Regions from separate parts of the Arthrobacter sp. Y3223164 genome, predicted to be linked through region 3. Evidence: predicted binding sites of a transcription regulator. Region 3 holds the regulator's gene; each other region holds the start of a gene.
The links. Region 3 encodes LexA, which represses DNA repair genes until DNA is damaged. Its sites were predicted from a motif close to TCGAACANNTGTTCGA; they were not measured.
Positions count from the first base shown of each region.

Region 1: AC5RUJ_RS07430 (DUF6504 family protein) is a predicted target of LexA. The motif match lies at 2,015-2,030, and genes of this name have one in related genera.
Region 2: uvrA (excinuclease ABC subunit UvrA) is a predicted target of LexA. The motif match lies at 1,426-1,441, and genes of this name have one in related genera.

Region 1 is NZ_JBNHGF010000101.1:2,689-5,959, reverse strand. Features, by position in the region: gene AC5RUJ_RS07445 (glutaredoxin domain-containing protein) at 157-414, opposite strand; gene AC5RUJ_RS07440 (SOS response-associated peptidase) at 584-1,291, shown strand; gene AC5RUJ_RS07435 (SRPBCC domain-containing protein) at 1,432-1,866, shown strand; gene AC5RUJ_RS07430 (DUF6504 family protein) at 2,125-2,439, shown strand; partial or broken gene AC5RUJ_RS07425 (DNA polymerase III subunit alpha) at 2,539-3,271, shown strand, end outside.
Region 2 is NZ_JBNHGF010000055.1:3,844-7,114, reverse strand. Features, by position in the region: gene AC5RUJ_RS05150 (DNA topoisomerase IB) at 1-67, shown strand, start outside; gene AC5RUJ_RS05145 (MBL fold metallo-hydrolase) at 193-837, opposite strand; gene AC5RUJ_RS05140 (GntR family transcriptional regulator) at 947-1,330, shown strand; gene uvrA (excinuclease ABC subunit UvrA) at 1,531-3,271, shown strand, end outside.
Region 3 is NZ_JBNHGF010000074.1:3,537-6,807, forward strand. Features, by position in the region: gene AC5RUJ_RS06140 (ATP-dependent DNA helicase) at 1-1,218, shown strand, start outside; gene lexA (transcriptional repressor LexA) at 1,330-2,079, opposite strand; gene AC5RUJ_RS06150 (LysM peptidoglycan-binding domain-containing protein) at 2,376-2,729, shown strand; gene AC5RUJ_RS06155 (histidinol-phosphate transaminase) at 2,802-3,271, shown strand, end outside.

The DNA of each region.
Region 1 (3,271 bases), on a different contig from region 3:
GATTCCTTCCTAGCGAAGTCTGGCGAGGCCGTCGTCGGCCGTCCTGCCCCATCCTAGGAACAAAACAGGGGCGCCACAATTTCCAAAACGATTGTTATGGAAACTGCGGCGCCCCGTGGCCCGCGGTCCGGATTCCGCCGGTGGAGCCTGCCGCTGCTAGACGCCCAGGCGTTCCTTGACCAGGGAGAGCGGCGGGTTCGTGGCGCTGCTGCCATCCGGGAAGAGCAGGGTGGGAACCGTCTGGTTTCCGTCGTTGAGCTTCTCGACGAGCTCCGCGGTGCCGGGGACCTCTTCGATATTAATCTCGGTGTAGCCGATGCCCTGCGCATCGAACTGGGTCTTCAGGCGGCGGCAGTACCCGCACCAGGTGGTGGAGAACATGGTGACGGTTCCGGCAGCAGGTGTGTAATCCAAGATGGCTCCTTCTGGTCTGAAAGCTTGTGTACATGTCAACGTCTCACCGGGCGCGGTCATTCCCGGCGCCGGCCGCGGCGGCTGCCGGGCGGGGAGTACCGCCGGGGTGCGAGGCCGTTTAAGGGCCGCGCGCCGGGCTTCCGCCGCGCGGCTGGACCATAATGGAGGCATGTGCGGCAGATACGTCATGGCCCGGAGCACCGGCGACCTCGTGGCTTCCTTCGACGTCGATGAGTCCTATGTCGAAGAGATCCAGCCTTCCTACAACGTGGCTCCGACCGACGAGGTCCCCTTGATCATCGACCGCAAGCAGGCCGACGGCGAGGGAGTGTCCAGGAAACTCATCCTGGCCCGGTGGGGCCTCGTGCCGCCGTGGGCCAAGGACCCCCGCTCCGGCGCCCGCCTGATCAACGCGCGGATGGAGACCGTGACGGAGAAACCCTCGTTCCGCAAGGCGGCGGCCAGGAAGCGCGGATTGCTTGTTGCCGACGGGTATTTCGAATGGCAGAAAACCGAGGACGGCAAGATCCCGACCTACCTGCACGGCGAAGGCGACGAGGCGCTGGCTTTCGCGGCTTTGTTCGAGAACTGGCCCGACCCGGCCCTGCCCGAAGACCACCCGGAGAAGTGGCTGCGCACCTGCACCATCATCACCACCCAGGCGGCCGATGCGCTCGGGCATATCCATGACCGGACGCCGCTGATCGTTCCGCCCGGCCTCTATGCGGACTGGCTGGATCCGGAAACAACATCCGAGGCCGACGTGCGGCAGCTGCTGGAGGCCATGCCCGAACCGCATCTTGTCCCGCGGCGGGTCAGTTCGAAGGTCAACAACGTGCGCAACAACGGGCCCGATCTCATCGACGAAGCAGCATGAGCGCCGCCGGGCGCCCCGGAATCGGGGATCGTTCCCTGAGCGGCATCCCTGCAGCCATTGTGTGCCGGCCCCGGCTGCCGGAAGCTGGGATGGAGTAACCGCGCCCGCGCCGCCACGGCGGGAACCAGGGGAGGAAGCCAATGTCCGGACGGTACGTGGCCAGTTCGACGGCGACCATTGCGGCGCCGCCGGACCGTGTCTGGTCCGTGATCACGGACCCCGAGGCCATCAGGGGATTCATGTTCGGCACCGAGGTGCAGACCGATTGGAGCGTTGGCGGGCCTATCCGATGGCGGGGCGAGTGGGAGGGCGAGGCGTACGAGGACAAGGGCCAGGTGCTGGAGTTCGAACCCGGACGGCGGCTGGTCGTCACGCATTTCAGCCCGCTGTCCGGCCGGGAGGACGTGCCCGAGAACTACCACCGTCTCGTCTGGACGCTGGAGGCAGTTCCGGGCGGCACGGAGTTCACGCTGTCGCAGGACAACAACGAGACGGCCGAGGCGGCGGAACACTCCAAGCTGATGTGGGACAAGCTGGTCCACGACGTGAAGTACCTCGCCGAGCACGACGGCTAGGCTCCTTGGCCGCCGCACGGCGCGCGCCTGGCCGTCCTGCTGCAGTAGGCAGTGCTGCTGCGCTTGGCCGCCGTGCGGCTGCGCGCTGAGCCGCCGTTGGCGGGCGGCCCGATTTTGTCAGTGCCCGAACCTACGCTTGATCTTGGATTCGAATACATATTCGAATAGAATAAGAGGGTCAAGTTCTTCGGTGGGCGTGTTGGCAGGGGCGCTCGCCGGGGATTATGACCCGTTGTCCAGATGAAAGGCGACTGGGACATGGGTGTTTTCAGCGAAGCAGTTGACGTTGTGTGTTCCCCTGCCGGACAGCCGCTCCGGCTGCGCTGGCAGGGCAGGAGCTACCGCATCGTCGCGGAACCGGTGCGTTGGTACGAACGCCGCAAATGGTGGGCGGAGGAACTGCGTGCGGAACGGGGCCGGGGCGCGGGACTGGTGGACCATGAGATCTGGCGGGTGCAGGCGCGGCTGAATGGCCGGTCGCAGATCCGCACCCTGGACCTATCCCATCAGGTGGATACCGGACGCTGGCGCCTGATCCGCGTCCATGATGCCGTCCGGGAGTTGAGCGCCTGACCGCGCTACGGTTCCCGCCGGCCTTTCTGTCAGCCCCCGGTTCGCCTCGGCAGTCCGCCGGATGCCGATCCCGAGACCCGACCGTTGTTTGGAATGTCCATGAGCTTTACCCACCTGCACGTATCCACGGCGTACAGTGCCCACTACGGTGTCTCCTGGCCGGAGGAACTGGCCGCAGCGGCCGCTTCCTTCGGTGCCGACGCCTTGGCCTGCACCGACCGGGACGGTCTCTACGGCACGGTCAAGCACCTGAAGGCATGCCTGGCGACGGGGATGGATCCGATAGTCGGCGTGGACCTGGCCGTCCAAGACGGCGGCGGTCGGGACACCGGCCGCGTTGTGGTGCTGGCCCATGGCGGGAACCAGGGCAGCGGTTACCATGCGCTCTGCCGCCTGGTCTCGGAAGCCCACGCCGGCACGGCTGCCCGCGGGCGTTCCGCCAGCCGCCGGACGCCCGGCGTGACGGTGGATCAACTCGCCCGGCATGCGGGCATTCCGGACGGCGGACCGGCCCTGACGGTGCTGGTGGGTCCTTTTTCCGACGTCGGACAGGCGCTGCGCCGCCGTAGCTACGCCGAAGCCCGCCGGCTGGCCGGACGCTGGCGCAGCGGACTGCCGGCCGGGGCGCTCGCAGTGGAAATTGTCTCCCACCTGAGTGCCCCGGGGGAGAATCTCAGTACCGCCCACGCGGTGCGGATGCTTAACCTGGCCGGGGAGTTGAATCTTCCCGCAGTGCTGACCAACGCCGTGCGCTACTGCGAAGAGGACGGCGCCGCCACTGCAGATGTGCTGGACTCGGCGAGGGCGCTGACAGCCTTGTCCAAGCTGCCGG
Region 2 (3,271 bases), on a different contig from region 3:
GGGACAGATCCCGGACGCCGCCACGTACTCCGCGGCGGAACGCAGCCTGCCGTCCTTCCTGGCCTGACAGGGGCAGCCTGCCATCCTTCCTCGGGTGGCAAGGGAGCGAAAGCAGCCCGCGGCGCTAGAATTAGAGAGCCCCGGCAGGCGGGATTCCCCCCAACGTCCACGTCTGTCGGGGTTGAATGCGCCCTACCAGCCGCGCGATTTCCACTCGTCCAGATGAGGCCGTTCTGCCCCGAGCGTGGTGCCGGCGCCATGGCCCGGATGGACCACCGTGTCGTCGGGCAGGTAGTTGAACACCCGTTCGGCCACATCGTTGAAGAGGGTTGAAAACCGTTCCGGGTCCTGCTGCGTGTTGCCCAGCCCGCCCGGAAACAGGGAATCTCCGGTGAACAGGTGCGGCGGACCCTCGGGTGCGCGGTAGAGCAGCGCCACGGAACCCGGCGTGTGCCCGCGCAGCTTGATGGCTTCCAACGAGAATCCGTCGAAGCGGCCGACGTCCTGATGCTCGAGCGCAACATCGGTCCGCACCTCGATCTGCGGAATATCCTCCACCCCGGCCGCCGTTTTGGCGCCGGTAGCGGCCACCGCCTCCGGCAGGGCCCGGACATGGTCCCAGTGGCTGTGCGTGGTCACGATCAGGGCAACCTCGGCCGGCCGCCCGGCATCCGCGGCGCCCTCGCGCAGCAGTTGCTGGATGGCCGGAAAGTCATCGGCGGCGTCGATCAACACCTGGGTGCCGGAAGCCTTGGCCGTCAGCAGATAGACGTTGTTGTCCATCTCGGAAACGGAAATACCGCGGATGGTGACTGCAGGATCTTCGTGAAGCAACATGCTTCCCAGCCTACCGACAGTCGACCCGGACGGCTCAGGATGTCATTCTGGTTGTAGCAGCGGACAGGCAGCGCGATGCTGGGGACACGACGAGGAGCGGGCGCAGACGATGGAAGCGAGCGAGTTTGACTGGCGGATGAACCGCGACAGCGCCGTGCCGCTCTTCGAGCAGTTGAGGCTGCGGATCATCGAAGCGGCCGATGCCGGCGAACTTCCGGTGGGCACGAAGCTGCCGCCCGTCAGGCGGTTGGCCGATCATCTGGGTGTGGTCCCGAATACCGTGGCACGCGCCTACCGGGAGCTTGAAACTGCCGGGCGGGTGGAAACCCACGGCCGGGCCGGCACCGTGGTCAGCGCCGGAGCCGGCAAGGCCCGCCAACAGCTGGGCGATGCCGCCGAAGCATTCGCCCGCGCCGTTCACGGTCAAGGGATCGGCGGCAAGGAAGCACTCGCCGCCGCCAAGGCCGCGCTGGAGCGCCACGGCATCAAGTAGGCGGCATCAGCCGTCGTCTGCCGGCCAGGGGAGCCCGCAATTGCGGACGCTCTCTGTCCGCAGGTGCCGTCCGCCGTGACCGATGTAATACAAGTTCGAACGAATTTTCGATTAGAGTAGATACCGTGCTAAAAGCAAGCGAAACGTCCGTCCCGGCGACCGATTCCGAGTCTGCCACCCCCGTTTCCCGCTCCGCGGACATGTCCCGGCTGGTCGTCAAGGGCGCCCGCGAGCATAATCTGCAGAACGTCAGCGTGGACCTGCCCCGCGACGCCATGATCGTCTTCACGGGCCTGTCCGGCTCGGGCAAGTCGTCGTTGGCCTTCGATACGATCTTCGCCGAGGGCCAGCGCCGGTACGTGGAATCGCTCTCTTCCTATGCGCGGATGTTCTTGGGGCAGGTGGACAAGCCGGATGTGGACTTCATCGAGGGCCTGTCGCCGGCGGTCTCGATCGACCAGAAATCGACCAGCCGCAACCCGCGCTCCACCGTGGGAACAATCACCGAGATCTACGACTACCTGCGCCTGCTGTGGGCCCGCGTCGGCCGCCCCTTTTGCCCCCAGTGCGGTGAACCGGTGGAGAAGCAGACCCCGCAGCAAATCGTGGACCAGCTGCAAGAGCTTCCCGAAGGGACCCGGTTCCAGATCCTGGCCCCTGTAGTGCGCGGGCGCAAGGGCGAGTTCGTCGACCTGTTCAAGGAACTGAGCACCAAGGGCTTTTCCCGCGCGAAGGTGGACGGCAAGCCGGTGCAGCTAAGCGAACCGCCGAAGCTGGGGAAGCAGTACAAGCACACCATTGAGGTGGTGGTGGACCGGCTGGTGGCCAAGGAAGGCATCCACCAGCGCCTGACCGACTCGGTGGAAACCGCCTTGGCCCTCGCGGAGGGCCGCGTGCTGGCCGATTTCGTCGACATAGACGAGGACGACCCGGGCCGTACGCGTAGCTTCTCCGAGCACCTGGCCTGCCCGAACGAACACCCGCTCGCCATCGACGAGATCGAGCCGCGCTCGTTCTCGTTCAACAACCCGTTCGGCGCCTGTCCGGCCTGTACCGGTATCGGCAGCAAGCTTGAAGTAGATGTGGACCTGGTGGTCCCGGATCCCGACCGGAGCCTGTCCGAGGGCGCCATTGCCCCGTGGTCCTTGGGCAAAGCCACGCAGGAGTACTGGACGCGGTTGCTCGAAGGGCTCTCGCATGAGCTGGGGTTCTCCATGGACGAGCCATGGAAGAACCTGCCGAAGAAGGTCCGGGAGGCCGTACTGCACGGCAAGGACTTCAAGGTCGTGGTGCAGTACCGCAACCGCTTCGGCCGGGAACGGAAATACAGCACCGGATTCGAGGGCGCGTTCCAGTACATCCACCGAAAGCACGAGGAAACCGAGTCCGAGTGGGCGAGGGACCGTTACAAGGAGTACATGCGCGAGGTCCCGTGCCCGGAATGCAACGGCGCGCGGCTGAACCCCGCGTCGCTGTCCGTGCTGATCAACGGCAAGTCCATCGCGGATGTGTCTGCCCTGCCGCTGCGCGAGGCGAGTTCGTTCCTCGCGGGCCTGGAGCTCTCGGCCCGCGAAACCCAGATCGCCCACCAGGTACTCATCGAGATCCAGGCGCGGCTGCGGTTCCTCCTGGACGTGGGTTTGGAATACCTGAATTTGGAGCGCGCCGCCGGCACGTTGTCCGGAGGGGAGGCCCAGCGCATCCGGCTTGCCACGCAGATCGGCTCCGGCCTGGTCGGCGTGCTCTACGTGCTCGACGAGCCCTCCATCGGCCTGCACCAGCGGGACAACCGCCGCTTGATCGAGACCCTCACACGGCTGCGCGACCTCGGCAACACCCTGATAGTGGTGGAACACGACGAGGACACCATCGCCGAGGCCGACTGGATAGTGGACATCGGACCCGGCGCCGGCGAGCACGGCGGCGAAGTGGTGCACTCCG
Region 3 (3,271 bases):
GGGCAACTCTCCGCCGCCATGGTGCGTACCGCCGCCTCGACGGCACGCAAACACACGGGGATCAGCGTGGAGCCTTTGAACTCCGCCGCCGATGCGCTGGAGGACGTCCTGCAGTCGGTGCCCACCGGCCTGCTGGCGGCCGGCCTACGCGAGGAGCATGAGCTGGTTCTCGCGCAGGTACGGGAAGCGGCCCGCGCGGCGCTCTCCGACTCGAAGCCCGAGGGTGCGGGGGCAGCGGACGGCGGACGGCAGATGGCGCGCTCACGGCTCGCGGCCGTGCTGGAACTGGCCGAACGGCTGCTGTCCGCTCCGGACTCCCGGGAGGTCATCTGGGCGACCCGTCCCAGCACCTATGGCGAGGCCGGCGACTACGCCGCCAATGACGACCAGCCGGCAACGTTGAACATAGCGCCGCTCTCGGTGGCGTCCCGGCTGCGTGAGGGCTTGTTCGACGACCATACCGTTGTGCTGACATCGGCGACGTTGTCGGTCGGGGGGACCTTCGATGCCGTCGCCGGGTCGCTCGGACTGCTCGGAGCCGGCGCGCCCGCCTATTCCAGCGTGGACGTGGGCAGCCCCTTCGATTACCCCAGGCAGGGCGTGCTCTACGTGGCGTCGCATCTGCCGAAGCCGGGCCGGGGCACCAGCCCGGAACAGCTCGATGAACTCGAGGAGCTGCTGCTGGCCTCGCGCGGCGGCGCCCTGGGCCTGTTCTCCTCGCGGCGTGCGGCAGAAGAAGCCGCGGCCGAGTTGCGCGGGCGCACCGACCTGACCATCCTGTGCCAGGGCGAATCGTCGATGGGCGCGCTGGTCCGCCAATTCGCCGAAGAGCCCGACACCTGCCTGTTCGGCACCATGACGCTCTGGCAGGGCGTCGACGTTCCCGGTTCCGCGTGCCGGCTCGTGGTCATCGACCGGATTCCGTTCCCCCGGCCGGATGACCCGCTCACGACTGCCCGAACCCGGTCCGTGGCGCAGTCCGGGGGAAACGGTTTCATGACGGTCTCGGCGACCCATGCGGCCGTGCGGCTGGCCCAGGGAGCCGGCAGGCTGATCCGCGCGTCAAACGACCGTGGAGTGGTGGCCGTGTTGGACTCCCGGCTGGCGACGGCGCGCTACGGGAGTTTCCTCCGCAGCGCCCTGCCGCCCTTCTGGAGTACCAAGGACGGCGCCACGGCCCGCCAGGTCTTGGAAAGGCTGGCTACGGCCTCAGCCTGAACGGGTTGGGGGCACGCCCGTTCCGGAGCGAGCGGGGCCCTGCGCGGGGACCGCCCGTGCGGGCAGGGGATCCCGGGGTGGCTGCAGCGCGGACCGGGGAGACCGGGCGCGTCAGAGGGCCCGCATCACCGAGACAACCTTGCCCATGATGGTTGCGTGGTCGCCAAGAATCGGTTCGTACTGGGTATTCTGCGGCAACAGCCAGGTGTGGCCGTCGCGCTGCCGGAAGGTCTTGACCGTTGCTTCGTCGTCGAGCAGTGCCGCCACGATGTCGCCGTTCTCGGCCGTGTGCTGCTGGCGGACCACGACCCAGTCGCCGTCACAGATGGCCGCATCGATCATGGAATCGCCCGAGACCCTGAGCATGAACAACTCGCCGTGTCCCACCAGTTGCCGCGGCAGGGGCATGACGTCCTCGACCGCCTGGTCCGCCAGGATCGGCCCGCCCGCTGCGATCCTTCCCACCAGCGGCACCATCGCCGTGTCGGATGACGTGGTCAGCTCGGATACGGCGACGCCGCTGGAGCTGCGCAGCTGTTGCGGTTCATCAACTCCGACGATTTCCACACCCCCGTGCTCGAGTGTCAGCGGGGTCAGGATTTCCATGGCACGGGGACGCTTGGGGTCGCGCCTGATGTAGCCCATCTTCTCCAGTTGGGCCAACTGGTGCGTGACGCTGGACAGGCTTGCCAGACCGACCGTGTCACCGATCTCGCGCATGGACGGAGGGTATCCGTGGGACATGACGGAGCGCTGGATGGTTTCCAGGATCTTCTTCTGCCTCGGCGTCAGGCTGCGCCCCACTTTGACGGGCCGGCCGCGTCGCTTCGCTCCGGCAGTGGTGGTGGTCTCTTCCGACATGTCCGGCCCCGGTCTCCCCGTAGTGGTCCCTGCGCCGGCGCCGTAGCGGAACCGCACATGGACTGTTGTCTCAACTGTTTTGTCGGTGGCGGCTGATGCACTGCTCTTACTGCCGCCCGACGCTTACAACGCTAGGCGAGGCGGTAGCGAATTTCAAACATTTGTTCGACTGAGTCTCGACAATGTTCGATCACCAGTGCTAAAACTGTAGAAGACGTATTCGAAGATACGTTCGAATACCGTTGCAAGACGATCGAAACCAGCCGAAATAGATCGAATATCGGAAAGGTGGCACCATGTCCGCCCAGCTCGCACCGCAGCCCGCCGGCCTTCGTACCAGCACAGGCCTGCGGCTGACCCGCCGCGGCCGTTTGTTGCTGATCGGCCTGCCGCTGATGCTCGCCGCGGCCGCAGCCCTGACCCTGATCGGTTTCTTCACTGCTCCGGCAATGGCCGCCGCCGGGGGGCTGGGGCCGGGGCCGGCGGCGACCGTCACGGTCGGCAGCGGCCAGTCACTGTGGGACATAGCAGTGCAGTCCGCGCCGGACCGCAACCCCCACGATGTCATTTTCGAGATCGCGCAATTGAACGGCCTGCAGGGGGACATCGTCCACGCCGGGCAGCAGCTGCTGGTCCCGTCCGCGCGCTGAGGCAGCCGTAATATGAGCTGCTTCGGCCCGCCCGATTCCTGCCCCGGGCGGGCCGAAGCTTAAACTGGATCGGTGAGTGAGCAGTTAGAACGCCTGAACCGCCTGCCGTTGCGGGAAAATCTCCGGGGCCTGGAGCCCTATGGTGCGCCCCAGCTGGAGGTTCCCGTCCTCCTGAACGTCAACGAAAACACCCATGGCCTGCCCGATGCTGTCCGTCAGGCCATCGTCTCGGCCGTCAGCGAGGCTGCCGCGGGTCTGAACCGGTATCCGGATCGCGAGTTCACGAAGCTGAGGACGGCGCTGGCCCGCTACTTGGGGCACGGCCTCACCGCAGAGAACATTTGGGCCGCCAACGGATCGAACGAGGTCCTGCAGCAAATCCTCCAGGCCTTCGGCGGCCCCGGCCGCACCCTGCTGAGCTTCCCGCCCACCTATTCCATGTACCCGCTGCTGGCCAGCGGGACGGACACGGATTATGTGGCCGTTCCGCGGGGGGCAGACTTCACGCTGTCCCCGGACGCTGCCGCCGCCGCTGTGGCCGG